DNA from 2 places in the Mesorhizobium sp. WSM4841 genome. Region 2 is predicted to be linked to the other one. Evidence: predicted binding sites of a transcription regulator. Region 2 holds the regulator's gene; the other holds the start of a gene.
The links. The regulator PhoB, encoded in region 2, activates phosphate uptake and scavenging genes when phosphate is short. The targets are predictions, from matches to a motif close to TGTCATNNANCTGTCAT.

Region 1: olsB (l-ornithine N(alpha)-acyltransferase) is a predicted target of PhoB. The motif match lies at 3,274-3,290, and genes of this name have one in related genera.

The regions. Positions count from the first base shown of each region.
Region 1 covers NZ_JBVVQC010000014.1:149,537-155,485, reverse strand. The annotation lists gene acuI (acrylyl-CoA reductase (NADPH)) at 1-776, shown strand, start outside; gene AC0L14_RS18605 (hybrid sensor histidine kinase/response regulator) at 889-3,177, shown strand; gene olsB (l-ornithine N(alpha)-acyltransferase) at 3,354-4,229, shown strand; gene grpE (nucleotide exchange factor GrpE) at 4,455-5,090, opposite strand; gene AC0L14_RS18590 (hypothetical protein) at 5,329-5,565, shown strand; gene AC0L14_RS18585 (fatty acid desaturase) at 5,715-5,949, shown strand, end outside.
Region 2 covers NZ_JBVVQC010000009.1:92,154-98,102, forward strand. The annotation lists gene AC0L14_RS13370 (ROK family protein) at 1-1,204, shown strand, start outside; gene phoB (phosphate regulon transcriptional regulator PhoB) at 1,401-2,090, opposite strand; gene phoU (phosphate signaling complex protein PhoU) at 2,107-2,814, opposite strand; gene pstB (phosphate ABC transporter ATP-binding protein PstB) at 2,853-3,668, opposite strand; gene pstA (phosphate ABC transporter permease PstA) at 3,681-5,294, opposite strand; gene pstC (phosphate ABC transporter permease subunit PstC) at 5,287-5,949, opposite strand, start outside.

The sequences.
Region 1 (5,949 bases), on a different contig from region 2:
GCACCGTCGTCTCGTCTTCCCATGCCGACTGGCGCAAGGGGGACAAGGTCATATTGAACGGCTGGGGCGTCGGCGAGACGCATTTTGGCGCCTATGCCGAGCGTGCCCGTGTCAACGGCGACTGGCTGGTGCAGCTGCCTCAGGGCATGAGCCCGCATGATGCCATGGCGATCGGCACCGCCGGCTACACCGCCATGCTTTGCGTCATCGCGCTGGAACGGCACGGCATCGTGCCCGATCGCGGCCCGGTGGTGGTGACGGGCGCGGCCGGCGGCGTCGGCTCGGTCGCGGTCTCGATCCTGTCCAGCCTCGGCTATCATGTCATCGCCTCGACCGGCCGCAGCGCTGAAAGCCCCTATCTGATCGACCTGGGTGCTGCGGAAGTGATTTCGCGCGACGAGCTTGCCCAGCCTGCAAAGCCGCTCGCCAAGGAACGCTGGGCCGGCGGCGTCGATGCGGTCGGCAGTCACACGCTGGCCAACGTCCTTTCGATGACCTCCTATGGCGGCGCCGTCGCCGCCTGCGGCCTGGCAGGCGGCATGGATCTGCCGGCGAGCGTCGCCCCGTTCATCCTGCGCGGCGTTTGTCTGCTCGGCATCGATTCGGTGATGGCGCCAAAAGCGGTCCGCCTGGAGGCGTGGCGCCGCATCGGCACGGACCTCGATCTCCAGAAGCTCGCCAGCCTATCCACGACCATCGGCTTTGACGGCATCATCGACGCCGCGCACGACATCGTCGAGGGCAAGATCCGTGGCCGCGTGGTGGTGGATATGTGAGTTCTGTCGTCTGCCGTTTTGCGCGAAAGGAAGGCAAAAAAACCGCGCGACCGATAAAATTCGAACGATCGGCCGCAATTTTCCATAATCTCTGTCTGGCAAGGGTTTCCGCATGGTCACTGAATCCGGCATCAGAGAAACGGAGAGCGCCGAAAGCGTCGACGAGATCGGCCCGGAGGCGCCAAGACGGCAGCATATCGCAGCGCCGCCACTGGCGCCCGAGCTGCCCGCCGCCAATCGCGAAGGCCTGCCGTTCCTGACGCTCGTCGCCATAGTCGTGCTGGCAGGTCTGTCGCATCTGACCGGAGCGCCGGTCTTCATCACTTTCGGCCTTTTGGCGACTGGCATGGCCGGTCTCGCCGTGCATCTGCGTGCCAGGCGCAAGGAGCGTCGTACGGTTGCCCTCCTTGGCGAGACCGCAGCTCGCAGCCGCGCCGAGGTCGAGACCCTGGCCGACCGCATGTGGGAGATGCAGGAGAGCGAGGAACGCTTTCGCGGGCTGATCGACGCGCTTGGCGATCTCGTCGTCCACCGCGACCGTGACGGCCACATCGTCTATGCCAACAAGGTTTTCGCCGATCTTGTCGGAGCCGATCAGCGCGAACTTGCCGGCAGGACCCTTGCCGAACTCGGCATCGACGTCGGCATCGTTCCCGATGCCGCTTTTTCCGACCACGAATGCCTGAGTTCCACCGACGTCGCCATTCGCACGCCGGCTGGCCCGCGCTGGTTCTCATGGATCGAACTGTCCGTGCGCGACAAGGAGAACGGCGGCGCCTCGCATCGCGCCATCGCCCGCGACATCACCGCCCGTAAGCACGCCGAATCGTCGCTGATCACCGCCCGTGAGCGAGCCGAATATGCAAGCCAGGCCAAATCGCGCTTCCTCGCCACCGTCAGCCACGAGATCCGCACGCCGATGAACGGCATCATCGGCATGGCCAGGCTGCTGGCGGACACCAATCTCTCGCCCGAACAACGGACCTATGTCGGCGCCGTCTCGACCTCGGCCAGCGCACTGCTGGCGCTGATCGAGGATCTGCTCGACTATTCGAAGATCGAGGCCGGCCGCTTCGATCCCGAACCGCAGCCAATGTCGGTGCGCGAGATCGCCGACAACGTCGTCGAACTCTTGGCTGCGCGGGCCTTCGCCAAGAATATCGGCCTTGGCTGCCATGTCGAACCCGACGTGCCGCAGATGATATCAGCCGATCCGGGAAGGGTCCGGCAGGTGCTGCTCAACCTGATCGGCAACGCGATCAAGTTCACCGACAGCGGCGGCGTTTTGGTGAGCATCGCTCGTACCCGCACCGAAACCACCGACCGCATATGCTTCACCGTCGCCGACACCGGTCCCGGCCTGCACGAGGACGACATGGAGCGCATCTTCGAGGAATTCGAACAGGCTGATGGCACGTCGACCCGCGCGCATGGCGGCGCCGGGCTCGGTCTTGCCATCTCCAGGCGCCTCGTGATCGCCATGGGCGGCACGATTTCGGTATCGAGCCGGCTCAGCCAAGGCTCCGAGTTCGTCTTCGAAATCCCTGCAATATCGGCCACCGAGCCGCCGCAGACCCGCCTGAATGCGCTGTCAGGACGGCGCGCGGTGATCCTGTCGAAGAACGCCATCGAGGCCGACGCCATCGCCCGCACCATCCGTGCCAATGGCGGCATGGTCGATCTGGCCGCGACCGCCTCCCAGGCAGCGTCCTTCGCAGAAGGCTGCGACGTGCTTCTGGTCGATGCGGTCATGGAGGAGGGCGACGGCAGGTTGCTCAAACGCCTTCGCCAGAGCGGCTTTGCCGATTGCGAGGCGATCACGCTGATCGCGCCTACCGACCGCGGCATGCTGGGCGAGTTCCGCGCCAGCGGCTACGCCACCTTCCTGGCAAGGCCGGTGCGCGGCGAGACGTTGCTGCGCGTGCTTTTGACCAGCAGCGTGCCCGCCCTCACCCAGCCACAGCTGGAAAAGCCCGGCGCACCATCCGTCCGTGCCATTGGCGGCCGCAGGCAGGGGCTGTCCGTGCTGATCGCCGAGGATAACGACATCAACGCCATGCTTGCTCGTGCCACTCTGCTGAAGGCCGGGCATCGCGTGAAAGTGGTCGGCAACGGCAAGGCCGCCGTCGAGGCCGTCACTGGGACCGGTCACAAGCACCGCTTCGACGTGGTGCTGATGGACCTGCACATGCCTGTCATGGACGGGCTGGACGCCATCGCCGCCATCCGCCGGCACGAGGAGGAAACCGCCGTGCCGCCGGTTCCAATCATGGTGCTTTCGGCGGACAGCCAGGAAACGACGCGCCACGCGGTGCTTGCCCATGGCGCCAGCGGCTTCGTCACCAAGCCGCTCGACCCCGACGCGCTTGTCCATGCGATCGAGGGCCAGGTGGCCGCCTGATCCGCCGGCTGTCCTTCCTGGCTTCCCTGCGTAACATAGCCGGTTGAAGGATTACCCAGCCGACGAAGTATTGCCCGTAGCACCGTATCACGGTACTGTCACAATCCTGTTGCACCTACACCGTATCCCCGTGCCAAGAGGGATGGCTCGAAGGAGAATCACTCGTGCATACAGTTATGCCGGAACGTGACGCTCGGCCGAACGCCAGTGGTGCTTTGCTCACCGGGCGGAACGTCGATGCCGTCATAAAAGGCGAAGCGCTCGGCCGAATCGGCAATCTCGAAGTGCGGCTCGCCCGCAACGAGGCCGAGATCGCCGCCGCGCAGGAAGTGCGCTACCGGGTGTTCTATGACGAGCTTGGTGCCAGGAAGAACCTGTTCCAGGTGCAGGACCGCCGCGACGCCGACCATTTCGATCCGCTTTGTGATCATTTGCTCGTCTTCGACACCTCGCTGTCCGGTCCCGAGCATCGCCGCATTGTCGGTACCTACCGCCTGCTGCGGCAGGAAATCGCGGCAGCGGCCGGCGGCTTCTATTCCGAGGGCGAATTCGAACTGACCAATCTTATCGCCCGCCATCCCGGCCAGCGTTTCCTCGAGCTCGGCCGCTCCTGCGTCTTGCCGGAATACCGCTCGAAGCGCACCATTGAGGCGCTCTGGCAAGGTATTTGGGCCTATATCAACCATTACGGGATCGGCGTGATGACCGGTTGCGCTTCGTTCCACGGCACCGTGCCGGCGGCGCACGCCGAAGCGCTGACCTATCTCGCCCATCACTGCCGGACGAATTCGGCCTGGGACGTGCGTGCGGTCGCCGGGCGCTACTGTTCCATGGATTTGATGCCGATCGAGGCGGTCAATGCCAAGGCCGCGATCGCGGCGATGCCGCCGCTGGTCAAGGGCTATCTGCGCGTCGGCGCGCGCATCGGCGACGGCTGCGTCATTGACCGCGAATTCTCGACGGTCGACGTGTTCGTGGTGATGCCGGTCCAGGAGATCGGTGCCCGCTACGTCAATTATTATGGCGGGGAAGCCCAGCGTTTCGCCGCCTGAGTAGGGCAGTAGGGGAATAAGGCAGTAGGGGAGTAGGGGGAGCAGGCCAACGGCCGGAGTAGGCAATTGCTCTACTTTATCGTAGGTGGCGTTATTCCCTACTCCCGTACTGCCCTATTCCCCCTACTCCCCTAACTTACGCATCCTTCTCTTCCCTACTCCCCTAACTTACGCATCCTTCTCTTCCCTACTCCCGTACTGCCCTATTCCCCCTACTCCCCTAACTTACGCATCCTTCTCAGCTTGCTCATTCACCGGCCCTGGCTCGACCGGCGCTTCACCAGCCACATGCTTGGGACCGCCTTTGGCAACGCCGACCATGGCCGGCCGCAACACCCGCTCGCCGATCGAATAGCCTGGCTGCACGACCTGGACCACGGTGTTGGCCGGCACCTCCGGATTGGGCACCTCGAACATCGCCTGGTGGAAATTCGGGTCGAATTTCTCGCCTTCCGGCTCGAGCTTCTTCACCCCGTGCCGCTCCAGCGCCGATAGCATGGCGCGCTCGGTGATCTCGACGCCCTCGATCAGCGCCTTGAAGCCGGCATCGCCCGACGCCTTGGTTTCAGCCGGGATCGCATCCAGCGCGCGGCGCAGATTGTCCGATACCGACAGCATGTCACGGGCGAAATTGGCAACCGCATAGGCACGCGCGTCGTGCACGTCACGGGCGGTACGGCGGCGCAGATTCTCCATCTCGGCCGCGACACGGAGTGCGCGGTCCTTCAGCTCGTCGTTTTCCTTCAACAGCCGCACAAGCGCCTCATAGTCGCCGTCGACGCTGCCTTCCGAGCGCTCGGCGGCGGCCTCAGCCGCTTCGATATCCTCGGGCGCGCGTTCGTCTTTTGCCTGGTCGCTCATCGCCGTTTCCCGTCTTTTCGAATGATGTGGATTTTGTGCCCGATATCGAGGTTTGGCGGCCAAAAATCAAGGGGCAAGCGATACTGGAGCGGCCGCTCGCGCTTCGACGACGCACCATGAAGACCTTTCGATATTAATTCAAATTTTACTGTAAGCGCCGGCTTTGCTTGCCAAGATGCTGCGATGGGGGAACCATTCGTCTGCTGGAAGAGTTTCGAAGCCGACACAGGATTTTGAGATGATGACCCGCAACGATGGCGACTGTAACAAGAATGGCGCCCGCAACAATGACGAAAGACGTGAAAGGCTCGCGGCCGGCATCAGGCGCCAGTTCGGCACCGAGGCAACGATGCACTTTCTGCGCGCGTTGCCGGCGTTCCGGACGGAGAACGACATTCCCGATCGTTTCAAGGAATTGCTTGACCGCCTGGACGGCATCGAAAGCAGCGTAGCCGCCGGTGGCAGACGGCGATAGACCAACACATTCGCCTGTCGTTGCGTGCCGCCGGAGTCCAAGCATGCCCTTCGACATTGCAGCACCTAGAGCATCGCGCGACAATTACGCGCAGTAACTTCGCGTGATCCCTGCCTTGCGGCGACGGAATGGTCCGTCTATGCTTCCTGATGAACATGATTTCCCCCGAAGCTGTAGCGAACAGCAAACGCGCCTGGTTGAAAATCCTGGCGCGTTACAAGAAACCTGACAGGCGGCGCAGCGCCGTCGAACTTGCCATCACCCTCATCCCCTTTGCCACGCTGTGGGCACTGTCCTCGGCTGCCTATGCCCATGGTCATTGGTGGGGTCTGATCCTGATCCTTCCGGCCGCCGGCTTTCTGGTGCGGATCTTCATGATCCAGC
Region 2 (5,949 bases):
GGCGATGGTGATTTCTGCGGTACGCCGGGCCGGCCAGCCGTCGCGGACCGAGATCGCCGCAACCACCGGCCTCAGTCATTCGACCATATCGGCGATCTCTTCAGACCTGATCCAGGAAGGCATCCTGACCGAGAGCAAGGCGAGCGAGACCGTTTCGATGAAACGCGGCCGACCGCAGGTCGGCCTCAGCCTCAATCCGGAAGCCGCTGCCGTATTGGCGGTCGTGTTGTCGCTGAATTTCCTGTCGGTCGCTGTCATCGATTATGCCGGACAGGTGGTCGCCGAGGAACAGCGCCGGCTGGACACGCTGACCATGTCGCGCGACGAGCTGATCGACGAATGTGTCGCCATCGTGCGGCGCCGGATCGAAGACCCCGACCTCGACGTCCAAAGCGTCGCCCGCATCGCGCTGGCGATCCAGGGCATCACCGATTCGCATGCGCGCGCCATGTTGTGGTCGCCGATCACGCCGCAGACGAACATCGCCTTCGCCGACATTCTGGAACGCGAGTTCGGCATCCCGGCCATCATGGAGAACGACTGCAACATGATGGCCGTGGCGCTGCGCTGGCGCGACCCGGATCGCTACCGCGACGATTTCATCGCCATCCTGCTCTCGCACGGCATCGGTATGGGGCTGGTGCTGAAGGGCGAACTGTTCACCGGCACCCATTCCTCGGGCGGCGAATTCGGCCACATGATTCATCGGCCGGGCGGCGCGCTTTGCCGCTGCGGGCGGCGCGGCTGCGTCGAGGCCTATGCCGGCAACTACGCCATCTGGCGCAACGCAAGGCAATTGAGCGAGAACGCAGAGCCGGTCGCCGATGTCAGCGACGCCGAGATGCGGGCACTGGCGGCCCGGGCGCGCCAGACGGACGGACCGGAGCGCGAAGCCTACCGCAAGGCCGGCGAAGCGCTCGGCTTCGGGCTTGGCAGCCTGTTCGCGCTGATCGATCCGGCGCCGGTCGCCATGGTCGGCGCCAGCGCTGCCGCCTTCGACCTGATCGAGCCGGCCCTGCGCGAGGCCATCGCCCAGACCGCCGGCGGCCAGCATTCGGGTTCGATTTCCTTCGACACCGAGACGAACGAGCTGCCGCTGATCCGCGAAGGCTGCGCCTTGCGAGCGCTGAGCTTCGTCGACCAGGAGATTTTCGCGCCGGGCGCGCAAGGGAAGTCCGGCACGATCAGGAAGGACGTGGCGTGAGTCCGAAGGCAAGGAACAAAGGCGGAATGCGACTTGGGGATGTGTTGAGATTCAGGTCAGGCCGCGCCGGAGTCGAAGACGGGCGCGAAGCGACCAGACTGGGCGAGTTCCGAGAACCGGAACGGAGCGTACTTTTGGGTACGTACCGGAAGCGCAGGAAATCGCCGGTCGCAGGCCGGCATCACCTGAATATCAGCTAGTCTTCCCTGATCGCATAGCCCGCACCGCGGATGGTGCGGATGACATCGGGCATGCGACCATTGTTGACCGCCTTGCGCAACCGGCCGACATGGACGTCCACCGTGCGCTCGTCGATGTAGATCGTCTCGCCCCAGACATTATCGAGCAACTGGCTGCGCGAGAAGACCCGACCTGGGTGCCGCATCATGAATTCGAGCAGCCGGAATTCGGTCGGCCCGAGCCGGATCTCGCTCTTCTTGCGATAGACCCTGTGCGATTCGCGATCGAGCATGATGTCGCCGACCTTCAGCACGCTGGACAGCACTTCGGGCTTGGCGCGGCGCAGCAGCGCCTTGATCCTGGCCATGAATTCCGGTGTCGAGAACGGCTTGACCAGGTAGTCGTCGGCCCCTGTCGAGAGGCCGCGCACCCGGTCGCTCTCCTCGCCGCGTGCGGTCAGCATGATGATCGGCAGCCGCTCGGTTTCGGGGCGCATCCGAAGGCGTCGGCAAAGCTCGATGCCGGAAACCGCCGGCACCATCCAGTCGAGCACCAGAAGATCGGGCACGTTTTCCTGCAGCCGGATTTCGGCCTCGTCGCCGCGCGTCACCACCTCGACCTGATAGCCTTCGGATTCCAGATTGTAGCGGAGGAGGACGCCCAGCGGCTCTTCGTCCTCCACCACCATAATGCGTGGCGCGATCATCGACCGGTCACCCCCGTCATGTCGCCGGCGCCGACATCGTCGTTTCGTCGAGCTTCGGGCGATCCGCCGGCAATTGCTGCCCGGTCACGACATAGTAGGCGTTTTCGGCGATGTTGGTGACGTGATCGCCGATACGCTCGAGATTCTTGGCGCAGAACAGAAGATGCGTGCAAGCGGTGATGTTGCGCGGATCCTCCATCATGTAGGTCAGGAGTTCGCGAAAAACCGCCGTGTATTTCACGTCGATCTTCTCGTCGGCGGCGCGCAGTTCTTTCAACGCGCCGGCGTTGCGCGACACATAGTGCTCGACCACGCCGCGGAGCTGCACAAGAACGAGATCCGCCATCGCGTCGATACCGTGCGAGAGATTACGCGGCGTGGCGCTCTGCCCGACTGCGCTGACCCGCTTGGCTATGTTCTTGGCCAGGTCGCCGATGCGCTCGAGATCGCCGGCCATGCGGATTGCGCCAACCACGGCGCGCAGATCTTGCGCCATCGGCTGCCGCTTGGCGATCAGCGTGATCGCACTATCGTCGAGTTCGCGCTGCCGCGCATCCATGATGGCGTCGTCCGAGACGACGCGCTGCGCCATCGCATTGTCTGATGCAAGCAATGCGCGGATCGAGGCTGCGACCATCGCGGCGGCGAGCTCGTCCATATCGCGGATCAGCCTGTCGATGTGCTCCAGTTCCTCGTCGAAGGATGCGACGGTGTGTTCACCCATGATACTGTCCTCGTGTTCGAAATTCGCCGCCGGACCGCTCAGCCGAATCGGCCGGTGATGTAGTCCTGGGTGCGCTTGTCGTCGGGGTTGGTGAACATCTTGTCGGTCGCGCCCTCCTCGACCAGATAGCCGAGATGGAACATCGCCGTGCGTTGCGACACGCGCGCTGCCTGCTGCATCGAATGGGTGACGATGACGATCGTGTAGTTCTGGCGCAGTTCGTCAATCAGTTCCTCGACGCGGGCGGTGGCGATCGGATCGAGCGCCGAACAGGGCTCGTCCATCAGGATCACTTCCGGCGATACGGCGATGGCGCGCGCGATGCACAGGCGCTGCTGCTGTCCGCCGGAGAGACCGGTGCCCGACTCGAGCAGGCGATCCTTGACCTCGTTGAACAGGCCGGCCTTCTTCAGGCTCGATTCAACGATGCCGTCCAACTCGGCCTTGCTCCTGGCCAGGCCGTGAATGCGCGGACCGTAGGCGACGTTTTCATAGATCGACTTCGGAAACGGGTTCGGCTTCTGGAACACCATGCCGACGCGAGCTCGCAGCTCGACGACATCGATTTTCGGGTCGTAGACATCCTCACCGTCGAGCGTGATCTTGCCGCTCACCCGCGCGATATCGATCGTGTCGTTCATTCGGTTCAGGCACCGCAAGAATGTTGACTTGCCACAGCCCGATGGGCCGATCAACGCCGTCACCTGGTTCTCGCGGACATCGATATCCACATCGAACAGAGCTCGCTTCTCGCCGTAATGAACAGAGACCTTTTCGCCCTTCATCTTGATCGAAGGGGCATTGGTTCCGCTGCTCAGTTTCTGTTCGACGCCGGCTTCCGTCATGATGTTCATATCCTCTACTCCTTACCAGCGCCGCTCGAAGCGCCTGCGCAGTATCACCGCGATGGCGTTCATGATGACCAAAAACAGCAGCAAAATCAAAATCGCCGCCGAAGTCTTCTGCTGGAATCCAGCTTCCGGGAAATCCGCCCACATGAATATCTGCACCGGCAGGATCGTCGCGGGATCGGTGAAGCCGCCGGGAATGTCGACGATGAAGGCGACCATGCCGATCATCAGCAACGGCGCGGTTTCGCCCAGCGCATGCGCCATTCCGAGGATGGTGCCGGTCATGATACCCGGCATCGCCAGCGGCAGGACGTGATGGAATACGGTCTGGACCTTGGACGCTCCGATGCCGAGCGCCGCCTCGCGGATCGACGGCGGCACGGCGCGCAACGAAGCGCGCGAGGCGATAATGATGATCGGCAGGGTCATCAGCGCCAGCACCATGCCGCCGACCACCGGGGCTGAGCGCGGCATGCCGAAGAAATTCAGGAATACGGCAAGTCCAAGCAGGCCGAAGACGATCGAAGGCACCGCCGCCAGATTGTTGATATTCACTTCGATGATCGTCGTCAGCCGGTTCTTGGGGGCAAATTCCTCAAGATAGATCGCCGCCGAAACGCCGATCGGGAAGGCGATGGCGAGCGTAACGATCATGGTCAGGAACGATCCGACGACCGCGCCCCAGACACCGGCCAGTTCCGGCTCGCGGCTTGCGCCGGTGAAGAAGAAGATCGAGTTGAACCGGCTTTCGATCAGGCCGGCGCTCTTCAGCGTGTCGAGCCAGACGATCATCTTGTCGGAAATCTTTCGCGATGCTTCCGGCGTGTCGATGACGCGCAGGAATGCTTGGCCGCTCGCGGCGGGCGCCGTGCTGTCTAGCGCCTCGATCACCGTGCCCTTTGCGACCGCCGTCCCGTTGGCCCCAGGCGACAGCGCGGTCAGCTTGACCGTACCGCCATTGAACGCGACCAGCAGCGACGACGCGCCGCTCGTCAGCGTGAGCATACCGTTTTCGCCCTCGGTCGCACCATTGCCACGCGCCAGCGTCAGCATGGCGTCGTCGCCGAAGGTCAGATCGATGTCGCCGCTGGTTTCCGAAGGGGTGACGCTTGTCGAAATCGCTTCGTCCGAACCGACGTCGGCAAGCAACCCCTTGAGATAAAGGTCGGCAAAATCGTCAAGTGGAACCGCATAGTCCACCGTTCCTCCGAGCATCCCCGGATCAGCCGCAATATCTTTGCGCAGGAAGACGCCTGTGCCGGTGGAAATCAGTCCGCGCAGCAGGCGCTTGTCCTGACGGCTCGTCACATCAGGAAATTTTGCCGTAAGCGCTTCCTGAGCGATGGCGTCGTAGTTGGCGGCGTCGAGTTTCGCCGGGTCGACCTTGGCCGCCGAAAGATCGATCGGCAGCGTCAGATAGTTCTGCCGCAGCGCCGGGATCGCCTGCGTGACGATCGTCGACAGGAGCAGCACAAGAAATAAGCCGGCCAACGCGACGGCTGCGGCGCCAAGCCATTTGAACCACGTTTCAGTGCGGTAACGACCCTTCAGCCGCGCCTTCGCGGCATCGTCGGTATGAACGCTGACCGGCCGCCGGCCGGCGCCGAATGACGCGATCGCATCAGTCATATTGCTCTCGGTATTTCTGGACGACGCGCAAAGCGACGATGTTGAGGGTAAGCGTGATGCAGAACAGCACCAGGCCGAGTGCGAAGGCTGCAAGCGTCTTGGCGCTGTCGAACTCCTGATCGCCTACAAGCAGCGTCACGATCTGCACCGTCACGGTGGTGACCGCTTCGAGCGGGTTGGCCGTGAGGTTTGCCGCCAGGCCCGCCGCCATAACCACAATCATTGTTTCACCAATTGCGCGGCTGACGGCGAGCAGCATCGCCGAAACGATGCCCGGAAGGGCAGCGGGAAGGACCACCTTGCGGATGGTTTCCGACTTGGTCGCGCCGAGGCCGGCGGAACCGTCTCGCAGGGATTGTGGAACGGCATTGATCACATCATCGGAAAGCGAGGAAACGAAGGGAATGATCATGATACCCATGACCACGCCTGCCGCGAGCGCGGATTCGGACGCGACGCTGAGGCCCAGGCTTTCGCCCATACCGCGGAAGTAGGGCGCAACCGTCAGCGCGGCGAAGAAGCCGTAGACGACGGTCGGAATGCCGGCGAGGATTTCCAGTACCGGCTTTGCCACCGCGCGGACGCTTTTGGAGGCGTAATCCGAAAGGTAGATCGCAGCCATCAGCCCGATAGGTGCGGCCACCAGCATAGCGAT